Regions from separate parts of the Streptomyces sp. 4F14 genome, predicted to be linked through region 2. Evidence: riboswitches for the same ligand, from Rfam matches in the RefSeq annotation. Region 2 holds a riboswitch; the other holds the start of a gene.
The links. Region 2 has a riboswitch for glycine ahead of gcvT (glycine cleavage system aminomethyltransferase GcvT). Riboswitches for the same ligand answer to the same signal wherever they lie in the genome.
Positions count from the first base shown of each region.

Region 1: another riboswitch for glycine. It lies ahead of gcvP (aminomethyl-transferring glycine dehydrogenase); the one in region 2 lies ahead of gcvT (glycine cleavage system aminomethyltransferase GcvT).

Region 1 is NZ_JBLRVY010000023.1:8,654-13,060, reverse strand. Features, by position in the region: gene gcvP (aminomethyl-transferring glycine dehydrogenase) at 1-2,087, opposite strand, end outside; glycine riboswitch at 2,262-2,356, opposite strand; gene ACLZOT_RS32960 (PRC-barrel domain-containing protein) at 2,544-2,918, shown strand; gene ACLZOT_RS32955 (DNA polymerase IV) at 2,915-4,252, opposite strand; gene ACLZOT_RS32950 (MerR family transcriptional regulator) at 4,311-4,407, opposite strand, start outside.
Region 2 is NZ_JBLRVY010000005.1:458,863-463,269, reverse strand. Features, by position in the region: gene ACLZOT_RS11365 (enhanced serine sensitivity protein SseB C-terminal domain-containing protein) at 1-39, opposite strand, end outside; gene ACLZOT_RS11360 (enhanced serine sensitivity protein SseB) at 200-979, opposite strand; gene ACLZOT_RS11355 (AAA family ATPase) at 1,036-1,695, opposite strand; glycine riboswitch at 1,882-1,982, shown strand; gene gcvT (glycine cleavage system aminomethyltransferase GcvT) at 2,153-3,268, shown strand; gene gcvH (glycine cleavage system protein GcvH) at 3,370-3,750, shown strand; gene glyA (serine hydroxymethyltransferase) at 3,763-4,407, shown strand, end outside.

The DNA.
Region 1 (4,407 bases), on a different contig from region 2:
CCGGGCTTGGCCAGCCCCACAAGAGCATTCAGATTGGCCCCGTCGACATAGACCTGCCCCCCGGCCTCGTGCACGAGCCCGCAGATCTCCCCGACATGCTCCTCGAACACCCCATGGGTGGACGGATAAGTAATCATCAGCACCGCGAGCTCGTCCCGGTACTGCCCGATCTTCCCCCGCAGATCCTCGACGTCGACCTCCCCGTCCCCGGAGGTCTTCACGACGACGACCTTCATCCCGGCCATCACCGCACTCGCCGCGTTGGTCCCGTGCGCGGACGACGGAATGAGACACACGGTCCGCTGAACATCCCCGTTGGCCCGGTGATAGGCCCGTACGGCGAGCAGCCCCGCCAACTCCCCCTGGGACCCGGCGTTGGGCTGGAGGGACACCTTGTCGTACCCGGTGACCTCGGCGAGCCGCTCCTCCAGCTCCCGGATGAGCGTGAGGTACCCCCCAGCCTGCTCGACCGGCGCGAAGGGATGCATCTGCCCGAACTCGGGCCAGGTCACCGGCTCCATCTCGGTCGTCGCGTTGAGCTTCATCGTGCACGACCCGAGCGGGATCATCCCCCGGTCGAGCGCGTAGTCGCGATCGGCGAGCTTGCGCAGGTACCGCAGCATGGCGGTCTCGGACCGGTGCTGGTGGAACACGGGGTGGGCGAGGATCTCGTCCCGCCGCAACACCCCGTCGCTCAGCCCCTCTTCGGCGACGGCGTCGAGCGCCTCCACATCCCCGGAGACCCCGAACGCCCCCCACACGACGGCGAGTTGTTCCCGCGTGGTGGTCTCGTCGCAGGCGACGGACACATGGTCGGCGTCGACGAGCCGCAGGTTCACCCCACCGTCCCGCGCGGCCTCCACGACCCGAGCCGCACCCCCGGGCACCCGGACCAACACCGTGTCGAAATAGGCCCGGTGGACGACCTCGACGCCCCCGCCCCGCAGCCCTTCGGCCAGGACGGTGGCGTACCGATGCGTCTTCCAGGCGATCTGCCGCAGCCCGTCCGGCCCGTGGTAGACGGCGTACATCCCGGCCATGACGGCGAGCAGCACCTGCGCCGTACAGATGTTGCTGGTCGCCTTCTCGCGGCGGATGTGCTGCTCACGCGTCTGGAGCGCGAGCCGGTAGGCCCGGTTGCCGTCCGCGTCGACGGACACGCCGACGAGCCGCCCGGGCAGGCTCCGCGCGAACTTCTCGTGCACGGCCATGTATCCGGCGTGCGGCCCCCCGAACCCCATCGGCACCCCGAACCGCTGCGTGGTCCCGACGGCGATGTCCGCCCCCAGCTCCCCGGGCGACGTCAGCAGGGTCAGCGCCAGCAGATCGGCGGCGACGGTGACGAGCGCCCCCACGGCGTGCGCCTGCTCGACGAGCGGCTTGATGTCGCGGACGACGCCGGAGGCGCCCGGGTACTGGACCAGCACCCCGTTGATCTCCCGCCCGGCGAGGTCGGCCGGGATCCCGTCGCCGAGGTCGGCGACGACGACCTCGACCCCGGTCGGCTCGGCCCGTGTCCGGATCACGGCGATGGTCTGCGGGAGGGCGTCCGCGTCGACGAGGAAGAGGCCCTTCTTGTTCTTGCCCATCCGCAGCGACAGCGCCATCGCCTCGGCGGCGGCCGTCCCCTCGTCGAGCAGCGAGGCCCCGGAGGTCGGCAGCCCGGTCAGCTCGGCCACCATGGTCTGGAAGTTGAGGAGCGCTTCGAGGCGCCCTTGGGAGATCTCCGGCTGGTAGGGCGTGTACGCCGTGTACCAGGCGGGGTTCTCCATCACGTTCCGCAGGATGACGGGCGGCGTGAACGTCCCGTGGTACCCGAGCCCGATCATCGACCCGAGCACCTGGTTGCGGCCGGCCAGCTCCCGCAGCTCCGAAAGCACCTCGGCCTCGGTCCGCGCACCCGGCAGGTCCAGCGCGGCGACGTTCTTGATCGCGTCCGGTACGGCGGCGGCGGTCAGCTCGTCCAGCGAGCCGTATCCGACCTGCGCGAGCATCTTGTCCTGGGCCTCGCGGTCGGGCCCGATATGGCGCTGTTCGAAGGGGATGCCCTGTTCGAGGACGCGGAGCGGGGTGCGGGGAGCGGTCATGAGGGGGCCTCCTGGCCGAAGCGACCTTCGGGGGCACCACGGCAACGGGGTGCCCGAACGGCCTCCCCCTCTGTCATCTCGACCTGAGAGCTTCACCGGCCGCCCGAGGGCACCCGGCTTTCACCGTCGGTGAGAGCGGACGCCGTCGACACCCGCCCTGCTTTCCAGAGTGACCTCGCCCGTGCGGTACGTGAGCCTGAGAGATTCCGGGGAGGAGTTGCTCCTTCGGCGCCTCCGAACGCTCCGGAGGACTCTCCCGCACAGGGTCGACAGCCACTTTCACCCTACCAGCGAGGTCAACGCCCCAACCCTCGAGTGGCCCCCGGCCGAGAAGTGCTCTTTCGTAGTCCTTACGACGACACGACGACTTACACCGACACGACGGCTTCCGACGCCCTTGCGACGATTCATCACACCTACGGCGGCTTCGGCCGGCCCGCGACCAGTGGAGGGCCCGTGCAGACCGACATCGATCCGCGCAACCTGATCGGCCGCAAGGCGTACGACCGCAACGGCGCGAAGATCGGCACGATCGACGAGGTCTACCTCGACGACGCGACCGGCGTCCCGGAGTGGGCGGCGATAAGGACGGGCCTGTTCACCCGCGACGCCTTCGTCCCCCTGGAGACCAGCGAACTCGTCGAGGGCACCCTCCAGGTCCCCTACGACCGCGCCCTGATCAAGGACGCCCCCGACTTCGGCGTGGGCCGCCACCTCTCCCCCGCCCAGGAGCTCCAGCTCTACCACCACTACGGCATGGACACGGTCGCCCCCACCCCACCGGAGGACCGCGACTTCGGAAAGATCGCCGGCGACGACACCACCCCCTAGCCCCCGGGCACCAGCGGCAACGCCTCCGCCTCCTCCAGCTCGGGATCGTCGACCCGGAACGTCCGCACCCGCCCCGGCACCGCGTCCCTGGGCGTCTCGAACCGCACGGTCACCCGCCCCACCCCGCTCCCCTGCACCCACCCCTGCCCGAACCCGGCGTGCCGCACGTCCTGCCCCGGCCGCCACCGGTGCTCGACGGGCACCGCCTCGGCCACCGCCACCACGGGCGCCTGCGGCACCTCCTCCTCGTCCCGGACCTCCTCCGCTGCCTGCGCAAACAGGTCCTCCTGGGTGAAGTCGGCGAGCCCCGACACCCCGACCCCGAGCAGCCGCACCCCGCCGGTGGTGTCCACGGACTCCAGCAGCCGCGCGGCTGCCTCCCGGACGACCGCCGGATCGTCGGTGGGCCCGCGCAGCGTCTCGGACCGGGTCAGCGTCGAGAAGTCGTACCGCCGCACCTTCAGCACGATGGTCCGCCCCGACAGCCGGGCCTCCCGCAGCCGCTGCACGCAGCGGTCCGCGAGCCGCCGCACCTCGAAGCCGACCCGCAGCCGGTCGTGGATGTCGACGTCGTACGTGTCCTCCACGGACACCGACTTGGTCTCCCGCTCGGCGACCACGGGCCGGTCGTCGCGCGCGAGCGCCATCGCGTACAGCCCCTGGCCGTGCGCCTTGCCGAGCAGCCGGACGAGTTCGTCCTCGCCGGCCTCGGCGATCTCGTCGACGGTGGTGATCCCGGCCCGGCGCAGATGGTCGCCGGTGGCCGGCCCGACCCCGGGCAGCGTCCGCACCGGCATCGGCCCGAGCAGCGCCCGCTCGGTGCCCGGCTCGATCAGTACGAGGCCGTCCGGCTTGGCCCGCTCGGAGGCGATCTTCGCGAGCATCTTCGACGCGGCGAGCCCCACCGACCCCGTGAGGCCCGTGACGGCCCGTATGTCCGCCCGCAGCCTGCTGCCCGTCTCCCGGGCCGACGCGCTGTCCCAGGCCGCCCCCTCGGCCTCCAGGTCCACGAACGCCTCATCCAGGCTGAGCGGCTCCACCAGCGGCGACAGCGCCCGCAGCAGCCCCATCACCTGCTCGCTGACCGCCCGGTACACCCCGAACCGCGGAACCAGATACGCCGCGTTGGGCGCGAGCCTGCGCGCCTGCGCCATCGGCATCGCCGAGTGCACCCCGAACACCCGGGCCTCGTACGACGCGGTCGCCACCACCCCGCGCGGCCCGAGCCCGCCGACGACGACCGCCTTCCCGCGCAGGCTCGGCTTGGCCGCCTGCTCCACCGAGGCGTAGAAGGCGTCCATGTCGAGGTGCAGGACCGTCGGCGCGTCTCTCACGTCTCCGATGCTGCACCACGCCACTGACATCGCCCCGAACACACGCCCGAGAGCGCCGTCAGACCGCCTTGTGCCGCCGCCGCGCCAGCTCGTCCGAGGGGTTGTGCCCGACCAGGGTCTCGCCGGTGTCGACCCGCTCGCCGTGCAGCTCGGAC
Region 2 (4,407 bases):
CTCGACCTGGCCGGCCGCAGCGGTGCCGCTCACGCTCACGCTCACGTTCTTACCGCCCCTTCGTGAGTTGGCCTGGGTTGTCCGGTGCCCGGCGTTGTCGTCAAGCTTAAGCGCCTATTGGGGGTTCGCCGACTGGGTGTTTGGCGGGTGCGGCGCCGTCGTGGTTGATCGCGCAGTTCCCCGCGCCCCTGAGGGACGTTCAGCTGGCCCGCGTGTAGAAGGGGCGGACGTTCAGCTTCAGCCACTCCCCTACCGGGTCCTGTGCCGCGTCCAGCAGGATCAGGTTCACTCCCCACGGCACCGGTGACCTGCCCAGTGCCCTGCCCAGGGCGTCCAAAGGGCGTTCGCCGAACTCGCCTTCCCAGTGGGTCAGTTCGACTCCTACGAACATCACCGGGTCCGCTGTTTCTATTGCTGCCAGGCAGCGGCGGGCCGTGAGGACCACGCCCGTTGCCTCGAACTCCTTGGACGCCTCCGTGAGGAAGTCCATCGGGTCGTCCTGCCAGTTGGGCTCGAAGAGGCGGACCCGGGCGCCTGAAGCCGTGCCGTCGAGGGGGGTACGGCCTGCGCGGCAGAGGTCGGCGACCGCTTGCGGGGGGAGGGGGACGCCTACGACGCCGTCGGGGTTGAGGGCGATGCCCACCTGTGGGGGGAGGCCGCGCGCGAACTCGACCGCCGGGGCGATCGTGTACGACATGTGGGCGCCGGTGACCTGGCGGAACTGTTCCTCGGAGGTGAAGACCGGGACGTACACCTGGCCGGCGATGTCGACCGTGGGGAGGTCGAGGGGGCCGGTGCGGGGGCCGCCGCCGTTGGGGAGGGGTATCCAGACGAAGCTGCGCGCGAGGACCTCGACGATGCGGGCTCCTGCGGAGGGCACGCCCAGGGAGGCGGAGAGCACCTCCTCCAGCTCGTTCCCCGGCCAGCCGCCGTGGGAGTGGGGGTGTGCGGGGGCCGGGAAGTCGGTCGGGAAGTCCATCGCTGTCTACCGCCTGCTGGGAACCGCTGTCTGAAGAGGAGAAGCTTAGACGGGGGTCAGCCTCGCGTGAACGCGATCCTCCTCAACACGTCCACCGCCTGCCGGTCCAGCAGGACCGCCGCCCCGCAGCCGTCCGGGAGCGACCCCTTCTCCACCGACCTGATCAGGCGGGACGCGGCATGGCGGTGGCGCAGGAAGGCGTAGCGGGAGACCCCCCGCCCGCGTTCGCGCTGGCCCTCCAGGGCCGTGTCCGCGGGGACGTCCAGGAGGACGAGGTGGAGGGTGCCGCCGCGGCGGCGGGACGCGCGGGCGAGCCAGGAACGGACCCAGGACTGGGTGCCGCAGTCGTGGACCACGACGCCCTCCCCGGAGCGCAGGGAGCGCCACAGGCCCGCGTAGTGCGCGAGGCGGACCAGAGGGCGGTAGACGGCGTACGGCAGCCAGGACGGCGTACGGGCGTCCCAGCGGTCGCGGGTGTCCTGGGAGTCGATCCGGGTGCCGTGGACCGCGCGGCGCATCAGCGTGGACTTGCCGCTGCCGGGCAGGCCGGTGACGACGACGAGGTCGCGGGGGCCGAAGAGGAGGGCGTGCGGGCTGTGGCCGGCGCGGTCGCGCAGGTCGCGGACGACAGGGGTGGGGTGCCCGGCGCGGCTCTCCCGCGCGGGTGCCGCCGGCTGCGCGGGCAGCGCCGTCGCGTACGCCGTTGTCCTGTTCACCGTTGATCGTCCTCCCCTTGGAGCAGTCCCGTCAGTTACGGGTCTCCCCATAGACAGTAAAGAGAAGGTAATGGAATCTGTCTCGCGATTTGGTGCGCTTCCTGCCACAGCCCCGTTACAGATGTGACCTGCCGCGCGGCGGGGTCGGCGTGCGATGATGGCCGCGCCAACTGCATACCGGCCGTTCGAATCCGCGCGGGAGAGTTCCCAGCCTTGTGTGTCGCTGGGGCGCCGAAGGAGCAAGTCCCTCCCTTGAATCTCTCAGGCACCGTTACCGCGTGGGCGAGGCACATCTGAAAAGCGGGCCGCCTCCGGTGGCCCCACCCAAGGTGCAAGCCGTGTTCCCCGCGAGGGTCACGGCGAACCTCTCAGGTTCCGATGACAGATGGGGAGGATCTTCCTGTTCCTGGACGGGAAGCCCTTTGCCCACCCGTCGCACCTGGGAGACGAACGCCCGATGACCAGCAGTTCCGCCACCCCGCGCCGTACCGCGCTCGACGCCGTGCACCGTTCGCTCGGCGCGACGATGACCGACTTCGCCGGCTGGGACATGCCGCTGCGCTACGGCTCGGAGCGCGAGGAGCACACCGCCGTCCGCACCCGCGCGGGCCTCTTCGACCTCTCGCACATGGGCGAGATCACCGTCACCGGCCCGCAGGCCGCCGCCCTGCTGAACTTCGCCCTGGTCGGCGACCTCGCGGCGGTCAAGGTCGGCCGGGCCCGCTACACGATGATCTGCCGGGCCGACGGCGGCATCCTCGACGACCTGATCGTCTACCGGCTCGCGGAGACCGAGTTCATGGTCGTCGCCAACGCCTCGAACGCGCAGGTCGTGCTGGACGCGCTGACCGAACGGGCCGCCGGGTTCGACGCTCTCGTGCGCGACGACCGGGACGCGTACGCGCTGATCGCCGTGCAGGGGCCGGAGGCCGCGGGGATCGTCGGGGCGCTGACGGATGCCGATCTCGTAGGTCTGAAGTACTACGCCGGGCTGCCGGGGACGGTCGCCGGGGTGCCGGCGCTGATCGCGCGCACCGGGTACACCGGCGAGGACGGCTTCGAGCTGTTCGTGGCGCCCTCGGACGCGGTCGCGCTCTGGGAGGCGCTGGCCGCCTCCACGGGTGTCGTGCCCTGCGGTCTGTCCTGCCGGGACACCCTGCGCCTCGAAGCGGGCATGCCCCTGTACGGGCACGAGCTGTCGACGTCCCTGACGCCCTTCGACGCCGGGCTCGGGCGGGTCGTGAAGTTCGGCAAGGACGGTGACTTCGTGGGGCGCGAGGCCCTCGCCGAGGCCGCCGCGCTCGCCGAGCGCGAGCCGCCCCGGGTGCTCGTCGGGCTGATCGCCGCCGGGAAGCGCGTGCCGCGCGCCGGGTACGGCGTCGTCGCGGGCGGCGCGGTCATCGGCGAGGTCACCTCGGGCGCCCCCTCCCCCACGCTGGGCAGGCCGATCGCGATGGCGTACGTCGACGCGGCGCACGCGGCGCCGGGGACGGCCGGGGTCGGCGTCGACATCCGGGGGAGCCACGAGGCGTACGAGGTCGTGGCTCTGCCGTTCTACCAGCGCGAGAAGTGACGCTTCCCGGCGTCACGGGTCTTCCGGGTCTTTTGGGGCCCGTCCGTCTGCCGTAGTCCCCCATTCACCAGCACTCCCCCGCGTACAGGAGAATTCAGGCCATGAGCAACCCCCAGAACCTGCGGTACAGCAAGGAACACGAGTGGATCTCGGCCGCCGAGAACGGCGTCTCGACGGTCGGGATCACCGAGCACGCGGCGAACGCCCTCGGTGACGTCGTCTTCGTCCAGCTCCCGACGGTCGGCGACACCGTCACCGCGGGCGAGTCCTGCGGCGAACTGGAGTCGACCAAGTCGGTGAGCGAGCTGTACGCGCCGGTGAACGGTGAGATCACCGAGGTCAACCCGGACGTCACGGAGGACCCGTCGCTGGTCAACTCCGAGCCGTTCGAGGGGGGTTGGCTCTTCAAGGTGCGCGTCTCCGACGAGCCCGGCGAGCTGCTGTCCGCCGACGAGTACACCGCCTACACCACCGCCGGCTGAGGAGTCGTACCGATGTCTGTCCTGAACACGTCCCTGCACGAGCTGGACCCGGAGATCGCCGCCGCCGTCGACGCGGAGCTGGGGCGGCAGCAGTCGACCCTGGAGATGATCGCCTCGGAGAACTTCGCTCCGCTGGCCGTCATGGAGGCCCAGGGGTCCGTCCTGACGAACAAGTACGCCGAGGGGTACCCGGGGCGGCGCTACTACGGCGGGTGCGAGCACGTCGACGTCGCCGAGCAGATCGCCATCGACCGGGTGAAGGAGCTGTTCGGGGCGGAGTACGCGAACGTCCAGCCGCACTCGGGCGCTTCCGCGAACCAGGCCGCTCTCTTCGCGCTGGCCCAGCCCGGGGACACGATCCTCGGTCTCGACCTCGCGCACGGGGGGCACCTCACGCACGGGATGCGGCTCAACTTCTCCGGCAAGCAGTTCAACGTCGTCGCCTATCACGTGTCCCCCGACACCGGGCTCGTCGACATGGCGGAGCTGGAGCGGCTCGCGCTGGAGCACCGGCCCAAGGTGATCATCGCCGGGTGGTCCGCCTACCCGCGTGAGCTGGACTTCGCCGAGTTCCGGCGGATCGCCGACGCGGTCGAGGCGTACCTGTGGGTCGACATGGCGCACTTCGCCGGGCTCGTCGCGGCCGGGCTGCACGCC